Regions from separate parts of the Pseudomonas sp. WS 5071 genome, predicted to be linked through region 3. Evidence: riboswitches for the same ligand, from Rfam matches in the RefSeq annotation. Region 3 holds a riboswitch; each other region holds the start of a gene.
The links. Region 3 has a riboswitch for cobalamin ahead of cobW (cobalamin biosynthesis protein CobW). Riboswitches for the same ligand answer to the same signal wherever they lie in the genome.

Region 1: another riboswitch for cobalamin. It lies ahead of HBN61_RS10260 (CbtB domain-containing protein); the one in region 3 lies ahead of cobW (cobalamin biosynthesis protein CobW).
Region 2: another riboswitch for cobalamin. It lies ahead of cobO (cob(I)yrinic acid a,c-diamide adenosyltransferase); the one in region 3 lies ahead of cobW (cobalamin biosynthesis protein CobW).

The regions. Positions count from the first base shown of each region.
Region 1 is NZ_JAAQWY010000013.1:60,677-70,710, forward strand. It holds gene HBN61_RS10250 (response regulator) at 1-2,744, opposite strand, end outside; gene HBN61_RS10255 (response regulator) at 3,002-3,361, shown strand; cobalamin riboswitch at 3,397-3,611, shown strand; gene HBN61_RS10260 (CbtB domain-containing protein) at 3,707-3,895, shown strand; gene HBN61_RS10265 (CbtA family protein) at 3,907-4,608, shown strand; gene HBN61_RS10270 (cobalamin biosynthesis protein) at 4,605-5,018, shown strand; gene cobM (precorrin-4 C(11)-methyltransferase) at 5,094-5,840, shown strand; gene nfuA (Fe-S biogenesis protein NfuA) at 5,934-6,518, opposite strand; gene HBN61_RS10285 (fatty acid cis/trans isomerase) at 6,629-8,926, opposite strand; gene metH (methionine synthase) at 9,080-10,034, shown strand, end outside.
Region 2 is NZ_JAAQWY010000032.1:33,772-43,805, forward strand. It holds gene HBN61_RS18385 (cobyric acid synthase) at 1-390, opposite strand, end outside; gene cobD (threonine-phosphate decarboxylase CobD) at 387-1,379, opposite strand; gene cbiB (adenosylcobinamide-phosphate synthase CbiB) at 1,372-2,280, opposite strand; gene bluB (5,6-dimethylbenzimidazole synthase) at 2,277-2,927, opposite strand; gene HBN61_RS18405 (cobyrinic acid a,c-diamide synthase CobB) at 2,924-4,237, opposite strand; gene cobO (cob(I)yrinic acid a,c-diamide adenosyltransferase) at 4,248-4,859, opposite strand; cobalamin riboswitch at 4,941-5,183, opposite strand; gene HBN61_RS18415 (PQQ-dependent sugar dehydrogenase) at 5,309-6,616, shown strand; gene HBN61_RS18420 (C40 family peptidase) at 6,684-7,223, opposite strand; gene HBN61_RS18425 (C40 family peptidase) at 7,367-7,990, opposite strand; gene hda (DnaA regulatory inactivator Hda) at 8,201-8,905, opposite strand; gene HBN61_RS18435 (AI-2E family transporter) at 9,133-10,034, opposite strand, start outside.
Region 3 is NZ_JAAQWY010000041.1:21,999-32,032, reverse strand. It holds gene fapF (fibril amyloid transporter FapF) at 1-153, shown strand, start outside; gene HBN61_RS20615 (sigma-54 dependent transcriptional regulator) at 216-1,541, opposite strand; gene HBN61_RS20610 (hypothetical protein) at 1,886-2,152, shown strand; gene HBN61_RS20605 (vWA domain-containing protein) at 2,239-2,793, opposite strand; gene HBN61_RS20600 (magnesium chelatase ATPase subunit I) at 2,904-3,911, opposite strand; gene cobN (cobaltochelatase subunit CobN) at 3,925-7,695, opposite strand; gene cobW (cobalamin biosynthesis protein CobW) at 7,699-8,766, opposite strand; cobalamin riboswitch at 8,860-9,058, opposite strand; gene HBN61_RS20585 (amidase) at 9,103-10,034, opposite strand, start outside.

The sequences.
Region 1 (10,034 bases), on a different contig from region 3:
CCGATCAGGCGAGCAATGCTGTCGCGTTGTAAATCGTCGTCCTCTACCAGCAACACCCGTTTAACTTTCTGCGTGAGCTTGGCTTCAAGGCGTGCGAATACGTCTTTGAGCTCTTCGCGGGTGGTGGGCTTGACGGCATACCCCACGGCCCCCATGTGCATGGCCGCTTCGACCCGGTCCTCGACTGAAATCACGTGCACCGGAATGTGCCGGGTAGACGCCTGCTCCTTGAGACGTTGCAACACCGTCAGGCCGGAGTGGTCGGGCAAGCGCATGTCGAGCAGGATCGCATCAGGGATGAACTCGGCTGCGAGGCTGAAGCCTTCGTCGGCACCATGGGCCACCAGGCACTGATAGCCCAACTCATGCGCCAGATCGAAGAGGATGCGCGCAAAATTTGGCTCATCTTCAATCACCAGAATGCAACGCGTGGTAAAGGGTGCCTTTTCGCGATCATCCATAAAGCGCGGAATCTCGACGTTCGGGACGCTTGCCATGGGTGGCGCGACGGGGGGCGTCACGGCAGTCAGGGTTTTGACCGGCTCGGCCACCAGGGCGGGTGCATACGGCTCATCGTGCTCAACAAACTGTTCAGGCAGAGTCAGCGTGAAAATACTGCCCTGCCCCGGCTCGCTGGTCACGCTGATGGAGCCTCCCAGCAAGTTGGCCAGATCGCGGGAAATGGACAGCCCCAACCCCGTTCCGCCATAGCGGCGGTTGGTGGTGCCGTCGGCCTGGCGGAACGCTTCAAAAATGCTTTCCTGCTGCTCGGCCGCAATGCCGATCCCGGAATCACGCACGGTGAAGGCAATGCCTTCGCTCGGTTGACGCGACACCGTAAGGCTCACTTGGCCTTTTTCGGTGAACTTGATCGCATTGGACAGCAGGTTTTTCAGAATCTGCTCCAGTCGCTGACGGTCTGTGAAGATCATCTGCGGGGTACCGGGTTGCAGTTCGACCTGGAAATCCAGCGCCTTTTCCCCGGCCAGCGGTTGGAACATGCTTCGCAGACCGTCCACCAAACGCGGGACGCTGGTGTTTTCAGGGCGCACTTCGAGCTTGCCGGCTTCGACCTTCGAAATATCCAGAATGTCGTTAATCAAGTTGAGCAAGTCATTGCCCGCCGAGTAGATCGACTCGGCAAATTTCACTTGTTCGGCGGTCAGGTTTTCATGCGGATTTTCCGACAGCAATTTGGCCAGAATCAGCGAGCTATTGAGCGGTGTGCGCAGCTCGTGCGACATGTTGGCCAGGAACTCGGACTTGTACTTGCTGGAGCGCTGCAACTCTTCGGCACGCTCCTCCAATTGCACCTGAGCATGATTCAACTCGGTGTTTTTCTGGTCCATTGCGTCGCGCTGGGCTGCGAGTGCCAATGCCTGATCGGCTAACTGCTCGTTGGTCTGCTCCAGTTCGGCTTGCTGGGTTTCCAAGTGCGTCTGAGATTCCTTGAGGATGCGCGACTGCTCTTCCAGCTCTTCATTCGCGGTTTTGAGTTCTTCTTGCTGCACCTGCAACTCTTCATTGAGTTGCTGGGTTTCAGCCAGCACTTCTTGCAAGCGCTGACGGTAGCGTGCCGCTTCAATCGAGGTGCCAATGTTGTCGGCAATCAACTCGAACAACTCGATGTCGCGCTCAGTCAACGGCCGCAAAAAGCCCAGCTCGATCACGCCATTGACCCGGTCATCGTCACTGGTAGGCACGACCAGCACGCTGCGTGGGCTGCCTTCGCCGAGCCCGGAACTGACCTTGAAGTAACCCTCGGGGACATTGTCCAGACGAATCAATTTATCTTGCTGCGCCGCCTGGCCCACAATCCCTTCGTCGTTGTGAATCAGTTGATCCTGCAACTCGTGCTCGCGGGAAAAACCATAACTGGCCACACGCTTGAGGCCGCCATGGTCTTCACGCACGTAAACTGCTGCGACCACTGAGCCCAAGTACTGAGCGCAGAATTGCAAAATGTTGCGACCCAGCATGTTAAGGGTCAGACGCCCCAACACCTGTTCTGCAAGCTCGGTCTGCCCGTTGCGCAGCCAGGCCTGCTGCTCAAGGCGTTGCGCACTCCTGACCTGCGCTTCGAGGGTATCGCTGTAGCTTTTTGACAGATTGACCAGGTCACGACGCCCGATATACGCCAGGAAGCCGCTCAGACCTAATACGAAAAGCAAGTACAGGCCGATGACCAGAAACGTTGTGCGGCTCACGGCATCATTGCGGTCGACACGCAGCTGTTGCTCCATGGCAATGAATTCGTCGAATTCCTTGCGCACCTGATCGGTCAGACGCTTGCCGCGCCCAGACTGCACTGCGCCCCGGTAATCACCATTACTGCGGCGCAGGTCTATCATCGCTTGAGCGTACTGACTCCAGTCATTTTGCAGCGCTTCAAGACGTTTGAGGCGGTCCACCTGCTGCGGGTTGTCGCTGACCAGCTCCTGCAAACCCCGCAGTTGTGCAAGGACTTGGGGCCTGGCGACTTCATACGGGTCCAGAAAATGCTCGTCGCCAGTAATCAGGTAGCCGCGCATGCCGGTTTCAAGGTCAACGGTGAGCTTGATCGCCTCGTTCGCGTTATTGATAACGCGATCGGTGTGCTGCAACCACTGTATGACCGATAGCAGATAGCTGATCATCACCACAAACAAGACGGCGCTGAGCACGCCGACACCCAAGGGCAAACCGACGTTGCGACTCAGGAGTTTGCGAAAGCTTTGCTCATCAACCGATGCAGGTGCATTCATTTTTCTGGCCCGTGAACAGTGTAAAAAACCGTAAGTTTGCCGGATTACCGAGCAAACAATCTATTTTCTTCCTCAAATAAGTACATATTCGTACAAAGAGCTGCACTGAAAAGCTACATACAGCTATCCTTGCACACCTTGTACGAAGGAGTTTTTCGTACAACGACGGGAACTTGTGCGCGGTTGCAGCTTACTGATAGTGCAAGCCGATGCTTTTTGGCCTTCACCCGCATTCACATTTTTTCGGGATACCCACTATGTCTGCAACACCCTCCACCATCCTCGTTGTTGAAGACGATGCCATTGTTCGCATGCTGATTGTGGATGTGCTGGAAGAACTCGAATTCAATGTACTGGAAGCTGATGGCAGTGAATGTGCACTGACCTATATAGGCGATGCGAAGCAAGTCATTGATCTGCTGATGACCGATGTCGGACTTCCGGGGATGGATGGCCGAGAACTGGCTAAACAGGCGCAGACATTACGCCCCTCATTGCCAATTCTGTTCGCCAGCGGCTATGCCGAGAGCATAGATACCGTGGGCAACACCTCGGTGATCGCCAAGCCCTTTTCGATCGATCAGTTGCGCGACAAGGTCAAGAGCCTTCTTGCCTGAGACGTGAATTGACGCGTCCACCGCTGTCATGCTCTCCTACACATCTTGTATCAGGTGCCCTTCACAGGGTGAAACGGGAAACCGGTGCGTCAGGCGTTCATCGCCTTGATCAGTCCGGTGCTGCCCCCGCAACGGTAAACAAGCGGAACATCGAAGCCACTGTGCTCATGCATGGGAAGGTGATGTTCGCAGGTTCAGATGACTTGAACCCCTTGTGAGCCCGGAGACCGGCCTGCTCATATCGAATAACAAACCCGCGGTGGGCGGGCGCTGTTAAAGCCTGCGAGCACCGTTCGCGGGGTTTTCTTGCGCTTTTTCGCCCGCTGCTCACCAGAGGGAAGCGCCATGTCAGTCAGCACCAGCCGTACACAATCCGCAGCCACCACCGCCACTCACAGCCAGCGTATCGTAGCGGCTGTCGGCGCAACCGTGCTTGGGGCGTTTCTCGTTTACTTCGCGGGCTTTTCCCATATTGACGCGGTGCACAATGCCGCACACGACACGCGTCACAGCGCTGCCTTCCCGTGCCATTGAGAGGCGAGCCCATGATGAAGCGCATCATTCAAACCGCCGGTTTTACCGGTTTGCTGGCTGCCCTGTTATTGACGCTGTTGCAAAGCTTTTGGGTGGCGCCACTGATCCTTGAAGCAGAAACCTTCGAGACGCCTGCTGCGGGTCACACGCATGAACACGCTGACTCCGCCCTGCCCGGCCACACCCATGCCGCTGAAGCCTGGGAACCCGAGGATGGCTGGCAGCGCCTGGTGTCGACCACCGGTGCCAATTTGGTGGTCGCCGTGGGATTCGCGTTGATGCTCGCAGGCCTCTACACACTGCGAACGCCGACCCGTACCTCTCAAGGGGTGCTGTGGGGGCTGGCTGGATATGCCACATTTTGTCTCGCCCCAACACTGGGACTGCCGCCGGAACTACCCGGCACGGCTGCGGCTGATTTGCTGCAACGCCAGATCTGGTGGGTCAGTACCGCCGCGTCGACAGCCGTTGCGATTGCACTCGTGGTATTTGGCAGGCACTGCGCGCTAAAAGTGCTAGGGGTGGTGATTCTGGTCATGCCTCATGTCATGGGCGCGCCACAGCCGCTGGTCCACGCCAGCCTGGCACCGCAAGCACTTGAAACGCAGTTCAAGGTGGCTTCGCAATTGACCAACGCTGCCTTTTGGCTGGCACTGGGGGTTATCAGCGCGTGGTGGTTCCGGCGCAAGACTGATGGCCAGTACGCTGCATGACGCCGCCGCCCACCCCGCAAACCCTCGTGGCCGGGCTGGGCTGTCGGCGCGGCTGCAGTGCTGAAGAACTGTTGACGCTCATGAATGAGTCTCTGAACCATGCCGGGATCGCGCTCAGTGCAATACGGGCCTTGGCCAGTATTGATTCAAAACGGGACGAGCCCGGCCTGATCCAGTTGGCGCAGCAGTTGAAACTGCCCTTCGAGGTATTCAGTGCACAGCAGCTTGCCGTGTTTGCCCCCCGGCTCAGTCACCAGTCACCGGTTTCGTACGCCCACACGGGCTGTTTCGGGGTGGCTGAAAGTGCTGCACTGGCCCTCTGCGAGCGAGTGACCGGTCAACGCGCGACGCTGCGGGTCACTCGCCAAACCTCTGATAACGCGACGTTTGCGTTAGCGACCGGGCTGTAATCAGGCGATACTCCACCGCCTCACTATGAGCGTTGTTCAAGCGGCGCTCTGTTTTGTATCGTTCAAGAGACTGCCATGACTGTTTATTTCATCGGGGCCGGCCCCGGCGATCCAGAGCTGATCACGGTCAAAGGCCAGCGCCTGATCCGCAGCTGTCCGGTGATCATTTATGCCGGTTCACTGGTGCCCGCCGCAGTGCTGGAAGGCCATCAGGCCGAACGGGTGATTAATAGCGCCCAGTTGCATCTGGAACAAATCATCGCGCACATCACCGCTGCCGACGCTCAAGGCCAGGACGTGGCCCGCGTGCATTCAGGCGACCCCAGCCTGTATGGCGCAATCGGCGAGCAAATCCGCTGCCTGCGGGCGCTGGGCATTGCGTTTGAAATCATCCCAGGGGTCACGGCGACCGCCGCCTGCGCCGCTCTGCTGGAAGCCGAACTGACGTTGCCAGACATCTCGCAGACGGTGATTCTGACCCGATACGCGGAAAAAACCGTGATGCCTGCAGGCGAAGAGCTGGCGAGTCTGGCCAGCCATAAAGCAACCATGGCCATTCACCTGGGGGTTAAAAACCTGGACAGCATCGTGGCCGAGCTGACCCCGCATTACGGCAGTGACTGCCCGATTGCGGTGATCCACCGTGCCAGTTGGCCTGATCAAGATGCAGTCACCGGCACCCTCGCTGACATTGTGCAGCGGGTTCAAGCCAAAGGGTTCAGGCGCACGGCATTGATTCTGGTCGGTCGTGTGCTGGCCAACGACAGCTTCAGCGAGTCTTCGCTTTACCGGGCTGGGCACGCGCACGTGTATCGCCCCTGACAGTCGCCCGCGTAAAACACAGGCATAAAAAAACGGTGCTCACGGGGCACCGTTTTTTATGCTGCTCGCAGCGAACACCTTGCGACTGTTAACTCAGTAGTAGGCGTTTTCTTTCTGCGAGTGATCGGTCACGTCACGCACACCCTTGAGCTCGGGAATACGCTCCAGCAACGTGCGTTCGATACCTTCGCGCAGCGTCACGTCGGCCTGGCCGCATCCCTGACAACCGCCGCCGAACTTGAGGACCGCAATACCGTCTTCAACCACTTCAATCAGGCTGACCTGACCGCCGTGACTGGCCAGGCCGGGATTGATCTCGGTTTGCAGGTAGTAATTGATGCGCTCGTTGATCGGGCTGTCAGCGTTGACCATGGGCACTTTGGCGTTGGGCGCCTTGATGGTCAGTTGGCCGCCCATGCGATCGGTCGCGTAGTCCACCACGGCGTCTTCAAGAAACGGCTCGCTGACCGAATCGATCCAGGCGGTGAAGCTTTTCAGGCCCAGGGCGGTATCTTCAGGTTTGACTTCGTCTGGCTTGCAATACGCAATGCAGGTTTCAGCGTATTGCGTACCCGGTTGGGTGATGAAGACGCGGATGCCGATACCCGTGGTGTTCTGCTTGGACAGCAGATCAGCCAGGTAATCGTGGGCGGCGTCGGTAATCGTTATGGCGCTCATGGAATCTCCTCGCAGACATGGGGCGCAGTTTACGCCAATCGGCGCGCCTGACAAAGTCCTAGTATTTTTGTCAGGAAAGCCACACCCCATGTGGGTGAAACAAATGACCCTTACAGGTTCTCGTAGCGGTTCATGTCCAGCACGCCGGCCTCTACCGGATCGGTTTCGTTGATGTATTCGCCGATGTCATGAAAGTACGCCCAAAATTGCGGATGACTGCGGCGAATCCCCCAGCGCTGGACGATGGCATCAAACGAGGCTTGATCCTGGCTTTTCTCCATCGCAACGACAAACGCCTCAACCTCACCGGCCGGGATGTTGAACATGAAGTTCGGATAACTGCTAAGCACACCCGGGTAGATCGTCAGCGTGTCCAGCCCAGGCTGCAGGCGATATTCCTCACCCAGCATAAACGCCACATTGGTGTGCGCGCGATTGCGCAACAGGCTGTACATCTCACGCGTGCCATCAGCACTTTCGATGCGCAGCATACTGGCTTCGGGCAGTCGATTGATAACGGGCAACCCGGCTGCGGGGCGCGACGTCAGGCGGCTGAGCGATTGCTCCGCATACTGGAAGGCCTGAGCAATGTTGGGCCGCGAACAGTAGGCTCCCGAACAACGGTTAATCGGGTCAGGCCGTGCGTTGAGGGTTCCGGTGCGCTCAATCAGCTTGAGGGCAAAATCGCGTTTCGGGTCTGCCGGGTCGAGCTTCATGCCCGTCGCAGTGCCGGTGTCGATCTTCCGATAATCCATCCACATCTTGAGCTTGCCACTGTTCTGATACCAGTCGCCCAAAATGGCCGCACGCGAATCAGCTGGCATCAGACGCAGGAAGTTAACCTCGGCGCCGTTACGGATCAGGTCAAAGTACAGGCGCGTCTGCGCCTGGTGCGAGACGTTACCGAACACATCAAAGTTGACCGCCAGTTGATAGTAGGTGCGTTCCAGTAGCGGGTAGTCGAAAAGCCACAAGGTCTGCGGGACTTCACCGATCAACCCTTTGCTGACACTGGCACTGTCGAAGTGACGGAAGATGGTCAGCAGCGCGTTGTCATTTCCTGCCCACAAGGTCGACCAGCTTGGCGGCGGCATTTCAGCGTATGCACTTTGGCGCAACTCTTCATACTCATTACGTTTGTCGCGGTAGTTGTGCCACAGCGAGATGATGCTGCCCACGTCGTCGATCTGACCTGGCATCGCCAGCAACGGCGTGGCTTTGCCGCGGTAAACGGCGTCAGTCACGTAGCGATCACGGGCAGGTTCCTGGAACACGGCCCAGAAGTTGTCGCGAATCACGTCCGTGGCAATCTGGCCGCGGCAGACAGGCCCGCGAATAAAGGTGCGCACAAAGTATTCGGCGTTATCCAGCATGAACTGGTAACGGGCGACGGCAGGGATGGCTTCAAAGGTCTCGAACGGGTTGGCACGCCCTCGTGGCCCATACCCCGGTAGCTTGGCCGCATGCCAGTCACCGCTGTAAAACAGTTGTTTGACCCGCTCCAGCTTGCGCTGCCCCATAGGATAGGTGATGTGTGTTTTGTGAACGATCACCCCCTGGACCGGCATGATCCGGTAATAAAAGGTGGTGCCCGGGTCGTCGTTGGGGCGCCGCGTAGCGATCAGGTCAATCGGCTGCCCGCTGGGCGTACGCGAACGCACCCACTGGAAGTAATGCCCCGGCACGCCGTTGTCGAAATAGGCATGGGCCAGGAACAAATGCTCATACAACCAGCGAGCGACCAGGGCTTCGGTGGAGCCCGGGCGATTGAGCAACTCTTCCCATTCGGCGATCTGAGTGGCTTCAATTGCCGTCGGCTGAATGGCATGTTGATCGACCGGCGCGCCCTGCGCTAACCAGGTCTGCACCGTTATGTATTGCTGATCGGTCAGGCCAGTGACGGCTAACGGCATGCCTTCCTTGGGATGTTTTTGCGCGTAATTGTTGAACTCGCCGGGTGCCGGGCAACTGTTTTCACGGTTGAGCCCCAGCACGATCTCTTCAGGCAGTTTGGCGTTTGGCGTCAACGGAGCGCTGTGGCCCAGTTCCAGCATGCGCGCCATGAGTGCCGCTTGTGCGCCCTGGGCGTCCAGCACGGAGTAAAAACCTTTATTGCGCCACTCTTGCGGGCCCTTGGCGTCGTAGAAAATCCGTGTTGGCGCCACAGCAGTGGTCCGATCACCCTGATAGACAGGTACTTTGCTCGCCCCCCGGGTTGCGCCCTCCGCGCTCCCCAGGTTGAGCTGGCAGGCCGCATCGTTACAGGCGTGGCAAGCGACGCACTTTTCGGTAAGGATCGGCTGGATATCCCGGGTGTATGAAATAGCCGGGCTAACGAGCGGGGTTTGGCCCAACGCTGTACTGCACACCACCAGCGTCACGGCGCCGGTGAGTAGGCGAAAAAACATGTGCCATTGTCCTGATATTAAAAATTGTCGCGATTCTACCCGTCGAAGACTCGCCTCAACATGAATGAAATTCATGAAAAATGGCGAACGATCAAATCCCACGCAGGTTTGTTATGCTTTGCCATCTTTTGCATGGCTCTAACAGGTAGTCCTATGTCTGACCGCAGCGCTCGTCTCCAAGCACTTCAGCACGCCCTCAAAGAGCGCATTCTGATTCTCGATGGCGGCATGGGCACTATGATCCAAAGCTACCGTCTAGAGGAACACGACTATCGTGGCACACGCTTTGCCGACTGGCCGAGTGACGTAAAGGGCAATAACGACCTGCTGGTCATCACTCGCCCGGATGTCATCGGTTCGATTGAGAAAGCGTACCTGGATGCCGGTGCCGACATTCTCGAAACCAACACCTTCAACGCCACTCAAGTCTCCCAGGCTGACTACGGCATGCAGGCACTTGCCTACGAACTCAACGTAGAAGGTGCTCGGCTGGCGCGCAAGGTGGCCGATGCCAAAACGCTTGAAACGCCGGACAAACCGCGTTTCGTGGCGGGCGTGTTGGGCCCGACCAGCCGTACTTGCTCGTTGTCGCCGGATGTCAACAACCCCGGCTACCGCAACGTGACCTTCGATGAATTGGTCGAAAACTACACCGAGGCCACCAAGGGCTTGATCGAGGGTGGCGCGGACCTGATCCTGATCGAGACCATTTTCGACACGCTTAACGCCAAGGCAGCAATCTTCGCCGTGCAAGGCGTGTTCGAAACGTTGGGCATCGAGTTGCCGATCATGATTTCCGGCACCATTACCGACGCCTCCGGCCGCACCCTGTCTGGCCAGACCACCGAAGCCTTCTGGAACTCGGTGAGTCATGCCAAGCCGATTTCGGTGGGCTTGAACTGCGCGCTGGGTGCCAGCGAGTTGCGCCCGTACCTTGAAGAGCTGTCGAACAAAGCCAGCACCTACGTCTCGGCACACCCTAACGCCGGTCTGCCGAATGAGTTCGGGGAATACGACGAACTGCCCGCGCAGACGGCCAAGGTGATTGAAGAGTTCGCCCAAAGCGGCTTTTTGAATATTGTCGGCGGCTGCTGCGGCACCACGCCGG
Region 2 (10,034 bases), on a different contig from region 3:
GACCATCACCAAGGGATAGGCCGCACTCAGACGTGCATGGGAGGCCAGCACAGCCTGCATCGCGATGGTTTTGTAATCGTGATAAGCCACCGCGTTCATGCTGGTCACGGCACGCCCGTGAATGATCACTTGCGAGCCGGTGTCGCTGTTGGGTTTGAGCAATACCGGGTTCATGTCGGTGTGCGGCGCCAGCCCGGCAGCCTGCGCCTGAACGGCCTGGGCGCGACCGATCTCGCCGCCCTCAGCTGTCACCGCACTGTTGAGCGCCATGTTCTGCGGCTTGAAAGGCACCACACGCACGCCTTGACGGGTCAACCAACGGCACAACGCCGTTACCAATGTACTTTTGCCCGCATCGGACGTGGTGCCTTGCACCATCAACGTGCTCATGGGATTTCCTTGGTGTAAGCCTGCAAAGCCAGGTCCAGCTTCAGCCAATGGGCCTCCTCGGCGGGAAGGCCAAAACGCAGGCTGCTGTTATGGGCAAACAGGCGCAGGAGTATGCCGCGCCGGGCCATGAAGTCGTAGAGGTGCTCAGCGTGCGGGGTGATCAGCCACTGAAACAGTGCACAGCCGCCCTGTGCAGGCAACCCGTACTGACTGAGCATCGCCACCAGACGCTGGCTGGCCTGCTCGCTGCGCTGGCGTTGCCGGGCATGCGCCTCGGTGTCGAGCAGGCACGCTTGCCCCAGCACCCGCGTCGGTCCGCTGACAGCCCACGGGCCGACGTGCTCAGCGAGCAACTTGAGCAGCTTGAGTTCCGCCAGCACAAAGCCAAGACGCACCCCCGCCAGCCCGAAAAACTTGCCGAACGAACGCAACACAATCAGGCCGGTACGCTGGCTCTGCGGCGCCAGGCTCAACTCAGGGGTGTTGTCCATGAACGCTTCGTCCACCACCAGCCAGCCGCCGCGCTGTACCAGGCGCGCATGCCAGTCCAGCAACCGTTCGGGTGACAGGCTCAGGCCCGTCGGATTATTGGGGTTGACCACCACCAGCACGTCCAGCGTGTCGAGATAAAAATCGACTTCCTGCTCCAGGATTTCGCGCACGATGTGCCCGTTGCGGCGCCAGGCCTCTGCATGCTCGGCATAACACGGTGACAGCACGCCGACCTTGCCACTGCGACGCAGACGGGGCAGCAACTGGATAGCACATTGCGAACCCGGCACAGGCAAGACTTCAGGGGCGCCGTAATAGCTGCACGCGGCCTGTTCAAGACCGTCATCGGTTTCGGGCAAGCGCGCCCAGGCCCGCTCGGGAATAACAGGGACTGTGAAGGGCCAGGGCGCCAGACCGCTGGACAGGTCCAGCCAGTCAGCTTCGGCAATCCCGTATTGCAGGGCTGCCTGTCGCAAACGTCCACCGTGCTCAAGCATAAAACTCACTCCCGACACACAGAATCAGCAGCCACAGCCACACGCCACGCTGCACCAATTGCCAGCCGCGCCCGATGGAATCGGCGTCGGCGGGCGGGCCTTCACCCAACTGCGGGCGCTCGTGCAATTCACCGTGGTAAATCGCCGGGCCACCCAGTGCGACCCCCAGCGCGCCAGCACCGGCCGCCATGACCGGGCCCGCGTTGGGGCTGTCCCAGTGCGGCGCCTGCGTTCGCCAGCACTGCATGGCGAGCCGAGTTTTGCCCAGCAGTGCGTAGGTCAGGGCGACCAGACGCGCAGGCACGTAGTTAAGCAAATCGTCGATGCGCGCAGCAGCCCAGCCAAAACGTTCGAACCGTTCAGTGCGATAGCCCCACATGGCATCGAGGGTGTTACTCATACGATAGAGCACCACGCCGGGAGCACCCGCCACGACAAACCAGAAAATCGCAGCAAACACCGCGTCGCTGCCGTTTTCCAGCACCGACTCGGTGGCGGCCCGCGCCACTTCGGTCGAGTCCAGTTCGCTGGTCTGGCGGCTGACCAGATAACCCACACGGGTGCGGGCGTGATCCAGATCCTGACTGCGCAACGCCTCAGCCACAGGTTGCACGTGTTCGCCAAGGCTGCGCATGCCCAGCGCGCAATACAGCGCCAGAATGTCCACCAGCCAACCGATATAAGGCAGCCATGACAACGCCGTGGCCAAAATCGTCAACGGGATCACGGCCAACACCCAAGCGGTCACGCCGTGACTGCGCCAGCCACGTCCACCGGAATTAAAACGCTGTTCGATGCGGTCTGCCATACGGCCGAACGCAACTAGCGGATGCCAGCGTTTGGGCTCACCCAGCAATGCGTCCAACGCCACCCCGGCGACGCACAGCAACGCCACACTCATGGGCTCACCCCCCAATAGTTCTCGTACACCAATTCGTTGAGAGGACGCGCCTGCGCCCACCCTTCCAGCACCAGCATAGGCGCCGGATAAAACGCCGCGACCGGCCCCAGGCACAACACCGCCAACGGTTTTGCGCCGGCAGGCAGGCCCAGCAGATCCGCCAGTGCTTGCGGCTCGAACAACGACACCCAGCCCATGCCCAACCCTTCAACCCGGGCCGCCAGCCACAGGTTTTGAATGGCACAGGACAACGACGCCATGTCCATCTCCGGCAACGTGCGGCGCCCGAAAATATGCTTCTCGCGATCGTCCATTAATGCGGCAACCAGCACTTCGGCGCAGTCGTTGATGCCTTCGACCTTAAGGGTCATGAATTCATCAGAACGCTCGCCCAGCGCTTGTGCGGTGCGTACACGCTCCTCTTCCACCAGCGCCTGAACCTTGGCGCGCAGTTCACGGTTGGTGATGCGGATAAACCGCCACGGCTGCATCAAACCCACGCTGGGGGCTTGGTGCGCCGCTTCGAGCAAGCGGGCCAGCAGTTCGGGGGCGACCGTTCCCCCACTGAAATGGCGCATATCGCGGCGCTCGGCGATGGCGCGATACACCGCTGCGCGCTCTTGGGAACTGAATGCGTTGTCGCTCATGGCACCTTCACAGCACAGGGCGCGAACAGCGCAGCCACGGCCTTGGGATTGGAGGGAAAGTAAAAGTGCACATAAGACGCCGTCATACGGCCTTCGCGATACACCGCTTCGGCGCCACGCCCCCCGTTAGGGCTTAGGCCGCGGGCAATGGGTTGCAGCTCGGTGCTGGTCAGCGAGTGGTGATAGGTATGACCGCGCAGCAGGCCTTCGGGCATGTCAACAGCTTGCAACGCCAGTGCCGCGAGACGCTTTTGCATGGTTGCCTCCCCCGTCAGCACGCCCACCAATTCAGCACGTTGGCCGTCGACATCCGTCAAGGCATCGAGCAGGTAGAGCATGCCGCCACACTCCGCCAGTAACGGCTTGCCTGCAGCGTGGTGAGCACGAATCGCGTCGAGCATCGCGTGGTTACGCGACAGCTCAAGGTGATGCAACTCCGGGTAGCCTCCCGGCAAATACAGGCTGTGCGCCGCAGGAAGCTGCGTGTCGCGGATCGGCGAAAAGAACAGCAGCTCAGCGCCCATGTCGCGCAGTAAAGCCAAGCTCGCGCCGTATGTAAAAGCGAACGCTTCATCCCGCGCCACGGCAATCCGGACGCCCGCCAACAATGGCTCGACCTTTACCGGCTCGGGCGCCGCGAACTCAACAGCGGGTGGCAGCGCTACCTCGCAGGTGCTGGCGAGGGCGTCGGCGGCCGCATCCAGGCGTGCGTCCAGGTCATTCAACTCGCTGGCCTGCACCAGCCCCAAGTGACGACTGGGCAATTCGATGCCGGTTTCCCGGGACAGCGCGCCATACCAGCGCAACCCTTCGGTCAAACTGCCTTCGAGCAACTGCGCATGACGCACCGTGCCCACCCGATTGGCCAATACACCGGCAAAGGGCAGGTCCGGCTGATACCGCGCCAGCCCCAACGCCAGGGCGCCGAAGGTTTGAGCCATTGCGGTGCCATCAATCACGCCCAGTACCGGCACCCCGAAGTGACGCGCCAGGTCAGCGCTGGACGGCGTGCCATCAAACAGCCCCATCACCCCTTCAATCAGGATCAGGTCTGCCTCACCCGCGGCGTCCCACAGCAGACGTCGACTTTCCTGCGCGCCCACCATCCACAAATCGACCTGATACACCGGCGCACCGCTGGCACGCTCCAGAATCATCGGGTCGAGGAAATCCGGGCCACATTTAAACACCCGCACCTTGCGCCCCTGATTGCGGTGCAATCGGGCCAAAGCGGCGGTAACGGTGGTCTTGCCCTGACCGGAAGCCGGCGCGGCGATCAACACCGCCGGGCAATGACGCGACTCTCTCATGCTTGAACACTCACAGTTCGATGCCTTTCTGGGCTTTGATGCCGGCCTGGAAAGCGTGTTTAACCACATTCATTTCCGTCACGGTGTCGGCCAGATCAATCATTTCAGGTTTTGCACAGCGTCCGGTGACCAGTACGTGCTGCATCGGCGGACGGGCTTGCAGGTCAGTCAGCACCTGTTCCAGATCGAGATAGCCGTGTTTGAGCGCAATGTTCAACTCATCCAGCACGACCAGCCCGATGGACGGATCACGCAGCATTTCACGGGACACTTCCCACGCAGCCTCGGCAGCGGCGATGTCGCGCTGACGGTCCTGCGTCTCCCAGGTAAAGCCCTCGCCCATCACGTGATAGCGCACTTGCTCCGGGAAGCGACGGAAGAAGAGTTCTTCGCCGGTGCTGTTGCGTCCCTTGATGAACTGCACCACGCCACACTGCATGCCGTGGCCCATGGCGCGGGCCAGCATGCCGAAGGCCGAGCTGCTCTTGCCTTTACCGTTGCCGGTCAACACCAGCAGCAGACCACACTCATTGGGTGCGCTGGCAATGCGCTCGTCCATGACGGCTTTTTTGCGCAGCATGCGCGCCTGATGACGTTCGTCGCGTTCGGGGGATTCATTCATGGCAGCTCTCCGTTGGGGCTGAAAAAAGCAAACGGGAGGCGGGGGAGATTTAACAAAAGCGACACACCGTCGCCCGCCGCGAGGTGCTGGATGGGTCAGGCCGGTCTCCGGGCTCATGAGCGGGCCGCCTGTACACAAGCAGCCCTGACCGCGCGCCTTCCCGTGAACAGACACAGTGGCACTTAGCGTGGTGTTGACTCATTTACCGTTGCGGGGGCAGCGCCGGAATCGTGGCCCCGGCGCACTGCACCTGAACCCTCACCGGCTTCCCTGTTTCACCCTGCCAGCCCATGGCTGCAGAGCACCTGAAACAAGCGGCGAAGGTTAGAGGGTTGGGGGGGGAGCGTCAATTAAAGGTAGTGCACATACCCACAGCAAAATGGCATTACCCTGAACCTTTGCCTCGCCAAGCTTCTCTATCACTTACACCCCTACTCATGGAGATTCACATGCTCAAGCGCCAGCACGCTGTTGTCATCGTACTTGCAGCAGGATTAGCCGCCTGTGGTGAGAGTTCGACTTTGCAAGTGGCGGATGGCACTGGCCCGTCGCCCAAGCTGCCTGAACCTAACAAGACGCTGATCCCGACGGTCAATATCGCCCCCGCCGTGGGTTGGTCGCAGGGAGCCAAGCCGATTGCTGCCGAAGGCCTGCAGGTCAGCGCCTTTGCCGAGGACCTTGATCACCCGCGCTGGCTGTATGTGCTGCCCAACGGCGATGTGCTGGTGGCGGAAACCAATGCCCCGCCCAAACCGGACGACAGTAAAGGGATTCGCGGCTGGGTGATGGAAAAGGTCATGGGTAAAGCTGGCGCGGGCGTGCCCAGTGCGAACCGGATCACACTGTTACGCGATGCCAATCACGATGGCATCGCCGAAACCCGCAGCGTGTTTTTGCAGAACCTGAACTCGCCATTTGGCATGGCCCTGGTCGGCAACGATCTGTACGTGGCCGACTCCGACAAACTGCTGCGCTTCCCGTACCAAGCCGGTGAAGACAGCATCAGCGCTCAGCCGACCAAAGTGGTCGACCTGCCAGGCGGCCCGCTGAACCACCACTGGACCAAAAACGTGATTGCCAGCCCCGATGGCAAGAAGCTCTACGTGACCGTTGGCTCTAACAGCAACGTGGGCGAGAACGGCACGGACAAGGAAGAAGGCCGCGCGGCGATCTGGGAAGTGGACCCCGCCACCGGCAGCCACCGCATTTTCGCGTCCGGCTTGCGCAACCCCAATGGCATGGGCTGGGAACCGTCGACCGGTAAACTCTGGACGGCAGTCAATGAGCGCGACGAGATTGGCAGCGACCTGGTGCCGGACTACATCACGTCTGTCAAAGACGGTGGCTTTTATGGCTGGCCCTACAGCTATTACGGTCAACACGTCGATGCCAGGGTGAATCCGCAAAACCCTGAGCAAGTAGCAAAAGCCCTAGCGCCTGACTATGCACTCGGCCCGCACACCGCTTCATTAGGGTTGAGCTTTGCCGACGGCAGCAAGTTGCCGAACTTCACCGAAGGGGCTTTTGTCGGCCAGCACGGCTCATGGAATCGCAAACCCCATAGCGGTTACAAAGTCATTTTCGTACCGTTTGCCGATGGCAAACCGACCGGGATGCCGATGGATGTATTGACCGGGTTCCTCACCGCCGATGAAAAAGCGATGGGCCGTCCGGTGGGCGTAGTGATCGACAAGCAAGGAGATCTGTTGGTGGCAGATGATGTCGGCAACAAGATCTGGCGGGTGTCCGCGAAGTAAGGTACTGCTGCCCGGAATAGAAAAAGAGGCTGTGTGATCACAGCCTCTCTCTGTATAACAGGCCCGCTTAAGGGTTGCGGGCCAGGTGCTGCTCGGTTGGCAGTACACGCTTGGCATTCAGGTAGGCTTTTTGCCAGTAGGCTTTGGACAGGCTGTCGAGCTTGACGGTACCGCCGGTGGCTGGCGCGTGTACGAAGCGCCCTTCTCCCACGTAAATTCCCGCATGACTGACTTGCGTCCCGCCACTGGTAGCGAAAAACAGCAAGTCACCGGTTTGCAGCTTGTCTTTACCCACATTCGGCGCACTCATCACGATCATCTCGCGGGTCGAGCGCGGCAACGAAATCCCGGCAGCGTCGTTGTAGACGTACTTGATAAGGCCACTGCAATCAAAGCCCGAGTCAGGGGTGTTGCCGCCCCAACGATAAGGCGTGCCCACCAGACCCAGCGCACGGAACAACACATCGGCGGCGATGGGCGAGAAATCTTCAGAGGGATTGGCAAATACCACCGGCTTTTTGGCCACTGGGGCGGGCGGTGGGTTGCTGGCGCAAGCACTGAGCAGGGCTGCTAGAGTCAAAACTGAGAAGCGGGCCATGATTGACATAAACAGAACGTTCCTGATTCTGGATACGGCAACTCGGCCGCGAAACCTGAAACCGCGACAGGCAATACCTTCGCGGCTCAGGAATTTAACAATGCGACTGAATTCTAGCCCTTAGAGGCCAAACTTCAAGTGAAGCTTTAACTTTACTTGCGGGCGATTACGCTCGTTGGCGCCATGGCCAGTGCACGCTTGGCTTCAATGAAGGTTTTACTCCAGTAGGTATCGCCCAACTTGTCGATACGCACACCACCGCTGCGGCGGCTGCTGGAGTGGATGAACTGGTCATCACCCAGGTAAATCCCCGCGTGACTGACACGACCGCGGCCGTTGGTGCTGAAGAACAGCAGGTCACCCGGCTTGAGTTTGTTGCGAGCAACCAGCGGCGCATCAACGTTGATCATCTCGCGCGTTGAACGCGGCAATTGCATGCCAGCCTCTTCGCGGAACAGATAACCGATAAAGCCGCTGCAGTCGAAGCCTGCTTCCGAGGTGCCGCCAAAACGGTAACGGGTACCGATCAGGGACATGCCACGCTCAAGAATGCTGTCAGCCAACGCTGGCAACTCGTAAGGCTTGCTGTTCTCGGAGAATTGCGCCAGTTCTTTTTCGGTCGCCAGTTCTTCCTGATAAAGAGCGGAATCCTGGGACACTGATGACTTATGAGCCTGCTGGTCGACCACTTGCTGAGACACTGGCGAGTGCGCAGCGCAACCAAATAACAGGGTAACGAGTGCGAGGGGCACGAGGGGTGCGAAGCGATTTAGCATGGGCACGACCGTGGCTTGTGGGAAAAGTAGCCGCGACTATGCCAACTATGATCCTCATTTGCAAATTCAATCGATCTAAATGTGACTCGCCAGTTTTGTCATGACATCTAAGGTTTTACACCCCTGACGATAAATTCTGCGTTTGCCACCCTTCTGGCACGCGGGTTTTCTGACGCCTGTCATTTGTCGAAACGGCTTGAAACGGCGTGTTTACCAGCCCAGGGTTTCTTTCAGGAAAGGGATGGTCAATTTGCGCTGGGCTTGCAAAGAGGCCTGATCGAGCTGCTCCAGCAGGTCAAACAGCGCACTCATGCTGCGGGTGCCACGGGTGAGGATAAAGTGCCCGACTTCGTCGGTCAGGTGCAGGCCACGACGCGAAGCTCGCAACTGCAAAGCACGCAGCTTGTCCTCGTCGGACAGCGGTCGCATCTGGAAGATCAGGGCCAGGGTGAGGCGGGATTTGAGGTCAGCCAGTTTGATCGGCAGCTCTCGCGGTGACGCCGAAGCCGCAATCAACAGCCGTCGCCCGCTGTCGCGCAGACGGTTGAACAGGTGGAACAGTGCTTCTTCCCAGTCCGCGCGACCGGCGACTGCCTGAAGGTCATCCAGACACACCAGCTCATACTGTTCGAGGTTATCGAGGATTTCGATGCCGCGATCCATCAATTCGCCCAACGGCAGGTACACAGCAGGTTCGCCCATCTGTTCAAAACGCAGGCAGGCTGCCTGCAACAGGTGCGTACGTCCTACGCCGTGCTTGCCCCACAGATAAATCAGACTTTCTGTCCAGCCGGCGTCGGCTTCGCATAGACGCTCGACATAGCCGAGTGCAGCGGCATTGGCGCCTGGATAGTAGTTTATGAAGGTAGCGTCATCACGCAGACGCACACCTAGGGGCAGCTGAATCGGTTTCATGCTGACTGAACAGTTCAAACGAACCGTTAGTGGCCTCTGTGTAAAGTTTGCAAAGTTTATACCCGTTGTAGCCGGGCGCACAATGTAACAGACCACGAGCAAAATCAAAGGTTTGCGTTAAGGCCTTGGATTATTTGAGTTTTTTCCAATTCCAACGGGCCATGCGGTGCAACAAAAAAGGCAGGCCCGTCACACGACCGGCCTGCCTTTTTCTCACGTGACGAGACCTATAACTCCGGGTCTTCCTCGCCTTTGTACACCTGCGACTCCTTGTACATGTCCTGCACATGACGGACCAGCACCATGATCACGGCGGCGACCGGCAAAGCCAGCAACACCCCGGTAAACCCAAACAGTTCACCCCCAGCCAAAATCGCAAAAATCACGGCCACCGGGTGCATACCAATTTTGTCACCCACCAGTAAAGGCGTGAGCACCGTACCTTCCAACGCCTGGCCGACCATGAACACCGCCACGATCCCGAGCATCGGGTACAGATCACCACCAAACTGGAACAGCCCGGCAGTTAATGCCGCGCCAATGCCGATGATGAACCCCATGTACGGCACGATGGCCGCGATACCCGCCATCAAGCCGATCAACAACCCCAGCTCCAGCCCGACGAGCATCAGGCCTGCGGAATAAATCACCCCGAGCGCAAGCATTACCAACAACTGCCCACGCACAAACGCGCCGAGTACGTCATGGCACTCTTTGGCCAGCGAAACGATTTGTTCTTCGCGGTCGCGCGGCAGCAAGCCACGGATCTTGGCCAGCATGATGTCCCAGTCGCGCAGCAGGTAGAAAGCCACCACCGGGATCAACACCAGATTGGCCAAAAAGCCGATCAGCGCCAGGCTGGACGCCGTGGCCTGCGACAGCACCACCCCGACGATATCGGACGCCTGCCCCATATGCTCAGTGATAGCGGCCTTGATCTTGTCGAACTTCCAGAAGCCGTCGCTCAGGCCGAATTTGCTTTGCGCCCACGGCACCGCCGTGTGCTGCAACCAGTCCAGCACTTGGGGCGCCAGTTGATAGAGCTTCATCAACTGCTTGGCCAGCAAGGGCACCAGGATCAGCACCAGCCCCGTTACGATCACCGTGAACAGCGCAAACACGGTCACGA
Region 3 (10,034 bases):
CTGACCACCAGCGACGCCAACGCCGGGTACTTCAACGTCGGTATGACCATTGCCGCCACTGACAACCTGACCATCGTGCCCAACCTCTCGATCGGTCTGACCGAAGATGCGCCCGATTTCACGTTCAGCCTGAAATTCCCTTACTACTTTTAACGTCGCCAACGGAAAAGGCCCGCTGCGGGTGAACGCAGCGGGCCTGTTCTTTTCACCCCGCCCTAGCGGATTTGATGCTTGTGCAACAAACGGTAAAACGTTGGCCGTGACACGCCCAGTACTTTGGCCGCCAGGCTGAGGTTGTTGCTGTGGCGCTGCAGCACATCACACAACGCCTGACGTTCAGCACGGTCCTTATAGTCTTCCAGTGTGCCCATGGTCAGGCTGGGCGCCTGCCGGGTCTCAAGTCCAAGATCACACGGCTCTATCTGACGACCTTCAGCCAACACCAAGCCGCGGCGAACCCGATTGGCCAGCTCTCGGACATTGCCCGGCCAGTCGTGATTGCCCATGGCCACCAGCGCTTGCTCGCTGAAGGTACGCGGTCGTCGCCCGGTTTCCTGGCTGTAAAACCGTGCAAAGTGGTTGGCCAGCATGGCCATGTCACCATGACGTTCACGCAAGGGTGCGGTGAGGACCTGCAACACGTTGAGCCGGTAATACAAATCCTCGCGAAAACGCCCGTTGATGATCGCCGCTTCCAGGTCCACATGGGTCGCCGCTAACACCCGCACATCCACCGGGATCGGCTGGCTACCGCCCACCCGTTCAATGTGTTTTTCCTGCAAGAAGCGCAGCAAGTTGGCCTGGAGTTCAAGGGGTAGATCGCCAATTTCATCCAGAAACAATGTCCCGCCGTGGGCCGCTTCGATACGCCCGACCTTGCGTTGATGGGCGCCGGTGAACGCGCCCTTTTCATGGCCAAACAGCTCCGACTGGATCAGGTGTTCCGGGATCGCTCCGCAGTTGATTGCCACAAATGGCCGGGCGTGGCGCTGGGACTGGCGGTGCAAGGTTCGGGCGACCAATTCTTTGCCCGTGCCGCTCTCGCCCCGGATCAAGACCGGCGACTCAGTGGGAGCCAGTTTGCCCAACAGTTTGCGCAGGTCCCGGATCGCGCGGCTTTCCCCCAGCAACTCGTGCCCGGCGCTTTCAATCGGGTCCGTACTACGGCCCCGTAAGCGCGCCATGCCAAATGCACGGCCCAACGTGACCTGAACCCGCGACACGTCAAAAGGCAGGGTATGAAAATCAAAAAACCACTCGCAGACAAAATCACCCACGGTCTTCATTTGCAACGTGTCAGGGCTGAGCACGGCAATCCACTCTGTGCCGCTGCGGCTAATCATGTCTTTGACCGCTTCGGGCCGTTCCAGATGAAAAGGTTGTAACCGGATAAGACCGACGTCACATGAGCGATCAATGACAGCGTCCAGGTTGCAACTGTCCACATCCCAGCCAATGTTACGCAGCCCGGGCACTATCTGATGACAATCATCACAAGGATCAACCACTAACAAACGGCGGGATGCGGACAATGCGAGCATGACTGTTCCTTGGCGCCAAAATATTAAAAGATTAGTAAAAACAGTAAGTTGAGGAGATTGCTCCTAACGTTAGCCTTACTTTTGCCCGCGCTTGTACTGTTTTCTTATAAGCCTAATATCAAACGGAACTTTGCCCACTCATAGTCACAGACACGCATCGTAAATCCGTGTCTTTGAACGCAACTAAACGCTGATCCAGATCAGTGAAATGAAAAACCGTTAAAAAAAAGCACAAATGGGTGTGACCTGCGTGGGGGCATCGGTCATCAGTACAAGTAACCAACCGCACGGTAAGCCCAGCCGACGGTTAATCACGTGATGGGCCTATTTGAGAGACGACCCCTATGAACGCCCCGCTCCGTTTCAACGAAGCACTTTTGATTGCCGGCCACGCTTTTCAACCTTTCCAGTGCGTGGCGTGGGCTGCACAGGACGGCCATGGCGAACTGAGCCTGACCGTGATTGACCGCACCAGCACCCGCATTGGCCGTAAACAGATCCCGCGCAGTGCCTGCGCCGATGCCGCACAGCTCGCAAGCCTGCTGGCACAAGCCCGCGCCGAGCTGAGCGAAGAAGGCTACGCGTTGCAGCCTTGGGTAATGCCGGCTTAATCAGCCCGCGTGTATGTGTGTTGCGCAACGAGGCTGCGACAAGGTGACAAGACAGGTCACCTGATCGCCAGCCTCGCGTTTTTTAGCTACAGGGTTTGAAGTTCATCCAGGTGCCGGTAATCGATGTGCAGATCGCTGGCGATTTGCCGGGCCCTGCCCAGGCGAATCGGTCCGCGTTCCATGTCGATCAACAGGCCCGGGCATTCTAGTGTTGGCTGCGTGCGCCATGCCTTGAGCCGCCCATCAGTGAGCAACAACACGCGTTGCTCCTCCAGCGGGAAACGCCGGCGCCGGGTTTTGAGCCACTCACTGGCTTGACTCACCGCTTCCAGTAACGGCGTACCGCCCCCCGCGCCCAATCCTTGCAGCCAGTGTTCCAACCCTTTGGCTGCTTTGATGCCGCTGACGTGCCACTGCGGACCCAAACCGCTGGCCGTCATCACGGCCACCCGTGCACGTTGCCGATAGGCATCCTCGAACACTTCGGCCAGCACGCCTTTGGCGTCCGTCAGCGCGTGATGACGCCGGGTCGAAGCCGAAGCATCCACGATCACCAGCCACACCTGTGGTGACGTGCTGCGCCGGGTTTTGAAGGCCAGGTCGTTGCGTTGCCGCGGCCGCCCCTGCAACAACGTCTGCACCCAATCCACCCCCCCACAAGGCGCTGCACGGCTGGCGCCTTGCTTACCGCTGTCCAGGGTACCCGGCCGGGGTCTGGCATCCGCCCCCACCGTTGCACGAGGGCGGATGCCTAAGGCTTTTTTGGCCAGCTCGGCACTTCACGGCGCACACCCGTGGCCTGTGGCTGAACCGGCAACTGGCCCCACAACCCCTGCCCCGCGTCCGCCGCCGTGCCTGGAGAAGGCTCGGGGGGTGGCGGTTGATCCGGCGTGGGGCCTTGCGGCGATTGCTGGCAACGACGGTGGCGCAGGGCAAACTCGGCAACGGCGTCGATGTCCTGTGTCTCAATACGGTTGGCGCCACGCCACGCGGCATGAGCACGGGCGGCACGCAGCCAGACCAGATCAGCGCGCAGGCCGTCAACGCCCGCCGCAAAGCAGCGTTGCGTGATGGTCGCCAGCGAGGCATCATCCAGCGCAATAGCGCCAAGCAGCGCACGTGCGTGCTGACAGCGCGCGCGCAAGGCCTCCTGGCTGGCTCGCCAGTGCGCGCAGAACCCCTGCGGATCGGCATCAAAGTCCAGACGCCGACGAATGATTTCGCCGCGTTCGACGGGCAGTGGCTGGCCGCTCATGGCGACGTTGAGACCGAAGCGGTCGAGCAATTGGGGCCGTAGCTCGCCTTCCTCGGGGTTCATGGTGCCAATCAGCACAAAACGTGACGGGTGACGATGGGAAATCCCGTCGCGCTCCACGACGTTGATACCGCTGGCGGCCACGTCCAGCAGCACGTCCACCAAATGGTCGGCCAGCAGGTTCACTTCATCGACATACAACACCCCGCCATCCGCTTTGGCCAGCACGCCCGGTGAAAACTGCGCCTTGCCCTGTCCCAGTGCCGCATCCAGATCGAGCGTGCCCACCAGTCGCTCTTCAGTGGCGCCCAGCGGCAAGGTGACGAATTGACCGCTGGCAAGCACATCCGCCAGCCCGCGAGCCAAGGTGGACTTGGCCATCCCGCGCGGGCCTTCAATCAACACCCCGCCGATTTTCGGGTCAATCGCCGTCAGGCACAGCGCCAGTTTCAAGTCCTCGGCGCCCACGACCGCAGACAGCGGGAAGTGCGGGGTATCAGTCATGTCAATGTCCACATCAGTCTTCTTCAATGTCCAGCAGCAGGTTTTCCAACGCGTCCCGGTACTCGCCCGGTTCACTCCACAGACCGCGTTGCTGGGCCTCCAGCAGACGCTCGGTCATGTCGCGCAGCGCATGAGGGTTGTGTTGCTGCACAAATTGCCGGGTGTCCGGGTCAAGCAAATAGGCATCGGCCAACAACGCATATTGATGGTCGTCGATCAGGTGCGTGGTGGCGTCGAACGCGAATAGGTTGTCCAGGGTCGCCGCCATTTCAAACGCGCCTTTATAGCCATGCCGTTTGACGCCCTCAATCCACTTCGGATTGGCCGCACGGGAACGGACCACCCGGTTCAGTTCTTCCTTGAGGGTGCGAATCTTCGGTAAATCCGGTTGGCTGTGATCGCCGTGGTAACTGGCGACTTGCCCGCCACTCAGGCTCTCCACGGCAGCGAGCATGCCCCCCTGGAACTGGTAATAGTCGTTGGAGTCGAGTAAATCGTGCTCGCGATTATCCTGGTTCTGTACCACCGCTTGCAGCTGGCTGAGGCGCTGGGCGAACGGGCCGCGGGCCGCGGTGCCCTCATCGGCGCCGCCATAGGCATAGCCGCCCCAGTTCAGATAGACCTCGGCCAGATCGTCACGGCTCTGCCACAAACGCCCGTCGATGGCGTTCTGCACACCGGCGCCATAGGCGCCGGGTTTGGCGCCAAACACCCGCCAGCCAGCCTGACGCGCCGCCAGTTCCGGGGCCAGCCCTTCGCGCTCCAACTGCGCGCGTTCCTGGCGCACTTTGGCCGCCAGCGGGTTCACGTCATCCGGCTCGTCCAGTGCTGCCACAGCCTGCACGGCCGCATCGAAGAGGCGAATAAGGTTAGCAAACGCATCGCGGAAGAACCCCGACACCCTCAGCGTGACATCCACCCGCGGCCGGTCGAGCAGGCTCACCGGCAGGATTTCAAAGTCGTCCACGCGCTGACTGCCAGTGGCCCACACCGGGCGCACGCCCATCAGCGCCATGGCTTGGGCGATATCGTCGCCACCGGTGCGCATGGTGGCCGTGCCCCAGACGGACAACCCCAGTTGTCGCAGATGATCACCGTGATCCTGCAAGTGGCGCTCAAGGATCAAATTGGCGGATTGGAAACCGATGCGCCACGCGGTGGTGGTCGGCAGGTTGCGCACGTCCACCGAGAAAAAATTGCGCCCTGTGGGCAGTACATCCAGCCGCCCGCGACTCGGTGCCCCACTGGGCCCGGCTGGCACGAAGCGACCCTGGAGCGCGTCGAGCATGCCCTGCATCTCGGCGGGGCCGCAGGCGTCGAGCCGGGGTGCAACCACCTGCAGCAAGGCGTCAAAAATGCTCCGCACCTCGGCCCATTGATCGTCGCAGGGCAGTGCCAATGTGCCTGCCAGCGCGTGTTCGATCAGCCCGGCGGCATACAGTTCAAGGCGCTCGCGGGTGTCGCCAGCGGTGCGCCACAGGGCATCGCTGACGGCCAACAATGGCGCCGGGCGTCGCGCGGTCCAGGGTTCGGCCAGCGCACAATCGAGCGGATCGAAACCCAGGCCGAACGCCTTGGACAGCGCCCGTAACACACTGGATTGCGCACCGCGCCCGTCGCCACGGGGTATGCGCAGCAGCGCCAGCAGCGTATCAATGCGTAAACGGCCCTCGGGCGACTCGCCAAAAATATGCAGCCCGTCGCGTATCTGCGACTCTTTCAGGTCACACAAGTACGTGTCCAGACGCGGCAGCCAGATGGCCGCATCGGCGTCGCTATCGAGCTTTTCGTCCAGCTCCAGTTCGCGGTCGATATGGGTTTCGCGCACCAGTTTGAGAATGTCGCGCTGTAACTCTCGCGCCCTGCGCGGGTCCAGCAACTGCGCTTCGTAATATTCATCCGCCAGCAGCTCGAGGTCGCGCAACGGACCATAGGTTTCGGCGCGGGTCAGCGGTGGCATGAGGTGGTCGATGATCACCGCCTGTGTGCGACGCTTAGCCTGTGCGCCTTCGCCCGGGTCATTCACGATGAATGGGTAAATATTGGGCAACGGGCCCAGCAAAGCGTCTGGCCAGCATTCATCTGACAACCCCACGCCTTTACCCGGCAACCACTCCAGATTGCCGTGTTTGCCCACGTGCACGACAGCATGCGCGCCATAGGTGTGCCGCAGCCAGAAGTAGAACGCCAGATAGCCATGGGGCGGCACCAGATCCGGGTCGTGATAAACAGCGCTGGCATCCACTTGATAGCCTCGGGCGGGCTGGATCCCAACAAAGGTCAGGCCAAAGCGCAGGCCTGCAATCATCAGTCGGCCGCCGCGAAACATCGGGTCATTTTCCGGTCGTCCCCAGCGCGCCAGCACGGCTTGTTGATTAGCGGGCGGCAGCGCCCTGAACTGCGCCGCGTATTCGTCCAGACCCAGGCTTTGGTGGCAGGGGCGCAGGTCGAGGCTTTCCAGGTCATTGCTGACGCCGCCGAGCAGCGCTTGAATCAACGCTGTGCCGGACTCGGGCAGTTCGCCTTCGAGTGGATAACCCTGTTGCTTCAAGGCCCGCAGGATATTCAACGCCGCGGCCGGGGTGTCCAGCCCTACCCCGTTGCCGATACGCCCGTCACGGGTCGGGTAATTGGCGAGGATCAACGCGATGCGCTTCTGCGGGTTGGGCACGCGGGCCAACTCAACCCAGCGTCGCGCCAGTTGCGCGACAAAGTCCATGCGCTCGGGCTGAGCGCGATAACACACCACATCTGACTGACTGCGCTCACTGCGCCAGGCCAGATCTTTAAAGCTGATGGGACGGCTGATGATGCGCCCGTCCAGCTCCGGCAACGCGATGTGCATGGCCAGGTCGCGCGGGCCAAGCCCTTGTTCACTGGCACGCCAGCCGGGTTCGTTGTCCTGGGCGCAAATTGCCTGAATCACCGGGATGTCGCGCCGGAACGGCCGCAGGTGCGGAGCCTCCGGACTGGACTGAGCGAAACCGGTGGTGTTGAGAATGACGGCGGCGTCGACCTCATCCAGCAGGTCTTGCACCACCGCCAGGCACCCCGGTTCCTTGAGGCTGGCCACGGCAAGGGGTAACGGATTGATCCCCGCTGCTTGCAGGCGTTGGCAAAACACATCCACAAAGCCGGTGTTGGCCGCTTGCAAATGCGAGCGATAAAACAGCAAGGCGGCCACGGGCAAGCCGGGCTGCCAATCTGCCTGCCAGTCGCTGAGCTGCGGGTTGGGGTGCACCGGGTGATAAATCGCAGTACGCGGCAGGGCCTGCGGCTCGCCCCACGGGTAAGCGCGCCCCAGCCATTGGCTAGCGAGGCAGTTGTAGAGTTGCAGTGCGTTATGCCGCCCGCCCTGACGCAAAAAATGCCAAAGGCGTTCAGCCTGTTCGGCGGGCACTGTGCTCAGCGCGCTGAGCTCAGGGTCCGGTCGGTCGTCGCCGGGCACCAGGATCAAGGTCACGCCGCGCTCGGCCAACTGCATCAACTGTTCGATGCCATAGCGCCAATAGCCAATCCCGCCATGCAACGACAGCAGGATGACCTTGGCGTGTTGCAGCACCTGATCGACATACAGGTCGACCGAGGCGTGATTCTGAACCTGCATCGGGTTGGCCAAGCGCAGGCTCGGGTAATCTTCAGGCAATTGCTGCGCCGCTTCGGCCAGCAATGCCAGGCTTGAGTCGCCGCTGCACAGGATTACCAGCTCGGCGGGGGTTTGCCCCAAGTCAGCAATGTTGTCGTCCGATACAAAGCCACCGGGCTGGGTCCTGAGCAAATGCATGGCTTATGCGCTCAGTGCTGTGCGCAGGGTGGATTCCAGCAGCGCGGCGTCCAGGTCCTGGCCAATCAGTACCAGCTTGGTGACGCGGTTCTCATCCGCCGCCCAGGCGCGGTCGAAGTGCTTGTCAAAGCGGGTGCCCACGCCCTGAATCAACAAGCGCATCGGCTTGCCCGGGATCGCGGCAAAACCCTTGACCCGCAGGATGCCGTGCCGGATCACCAACTGCGTCAGGGCATCCAGCAACACGCGCTCTTCGGCTTGGGGCAGTTCAATGGAAATGGAGTCGAATGCGTCGTGATCGTGGTCGTCGTGGTCATCGCCTTCATGGTGATGATCGTGATGGCTGTGGCGACTGTCGATGTGCGCTTCCGAGCTGTTACCCAGCCCCAGCAGCACGTCGAGCGGCAAACGGCCACTGCTGGCTTCGATCACTTTCACTGCAGGCGGCAGTTCTTCAGCGACTTCCAGACGCACCTTGGCCAGGTCTTCAGGGCTGATCAGGTCGGCTTTGTTGAGGATGACCAAGTCGGCGCTGGCCAATTGGTCGGCAAACAGCTCATGCAGCGGCGACTCGTGGTCCAGGTTCGGGTCGAGTTTGCGCTGGGCATCCACCTGATCCGGGAAGGCAGCAAAGGTACCCGCTGCCACGGCCGGGCTGTCGACCACGGTAATTACCGCATCGACTGTGCAGGCGCTGCGGATTTCGGGCCATTGAAACGCTTGGACCAGCGGCTTTGGTAGCGCCAGGCCGGAGGTTTCGATCAAGATGTGGTCGATGTCGCCGCGACGCGCCACCAGCTCGCGCATCACCGGGAAGAATTCTTCCTGAACGGTGCAGCACAGGCAGCCGTTGGCCAGTTCATACACGCGGCCGTTGGCTTCTTCTTCGGTACACCCGATGGAGCACTGTTTGAGGATTTCGCCATCAATGCCCAACTCGCCGAACTCGTTAACGATAACGGCAATGCGACGGCCCTGCGCGTTGTCCAGCATGTGACGCAGCAAGGTGGTTTTGCCCGAGCCGAGGAAGCCGGTGACGATGGTGACGGGTGTTTTGGCCAGTGTTTTCATCGGATGCCCTTTGGCAAAGCGGCGGGCATACGGGACGACGGCCGCACGCACTGCACGGCCGTATTCGCCACCGGATCACCCCGCCCGGTTGAAGTAAAAAACGCTCACGAGGCAGGTCTCCTGGCTGACGGCTGGCAGCAGCCGGTGGCTGCGCCTTTCCTTGCGCCTTCCCGCTCCAGGGAGCAGTGGCACTGCAAGGCAATTGACCGTTTACAGTTGCGGGGGCAGCCGCGGCTTACCGCGTTCCCTTCTTAGCTTCGCGACGCGAAGAACCTCGAACGCGCAAGGCTACGCAGTGCGTTGTAACAGGTCAATGTCAAGACGCGGGCCGGTGCATCAAAGGGTGGGCAATTTGGCCCACGGGTGCGCCTGTTCCAGCTGCGCACTCAGGCGCAGCAGCACATCCTCCCCGCCCATCGGGGCGGTCAGCATCATGCCAATGGGCATGCCAGTGCCACTCATGCCCACCGGCAGCGAGATGGCTGGCTGCCCGCTGACATTGGCCAGCACGGTAAACCCGGCACTGCCCATGGCGTTGTGGGCATAACTGTCCCAGGGCTGATCGAGGCTCAGCAACCCCAGCTCCGGTGTGACGTTAGCAGTGACCGGCGACAGGATCACGTCGCGCTGCCGGAACTGCTCCTCCATGTGGCCACCTATAGACTCGAACGACTGGCGGGCGCGGTACAACGCTTCGCCGGTCACTTTTTGCGCGTTGCCCAACACCACGTGCGTAATGCGCTCTAGATCTTCAGGTGTCGCACTGCGCCCCAGCGCCTGCTCGCGGTCGTGGACCAGGCTCAGCAGTGCGTCACCGATCACTGCGCCATGAGCCCCAAACAGTTGCCGTGGATCAACGTGCAAACGCACAGGCTCTACGTGGTGGCCCAATGCCGACAAGCGCTGAGCGGTTTCATCCAGTACCCGGGCGACGTCAGGGTCAAGTGGCGCACCGGTCAGCGAATCGGTTACCATACCGATTCGCAAGCGCCCCGGCGCGGCCTGCAACTCCTCGACGTAAGGCCGGGCCAGGGGTTTCGTCCAATACGGGCTACCGGCTTCATGGCCCTGCCCTGCGTCCAGAAACAACGCCATGTCCCGCACGTTGCGCGACACCACGTTGCCGACACTGGCGCCAAACCAGCCTTCGAACTTGCCCGGCCCGCTGGGCGTGCGATAACGCCCAGGCTTGAGCCCCACCAATCCGCAATACGAGGCCGGAATCCGAATCGAACCGCCGCCATCGGTGGCATGCGCGACGGGCACAA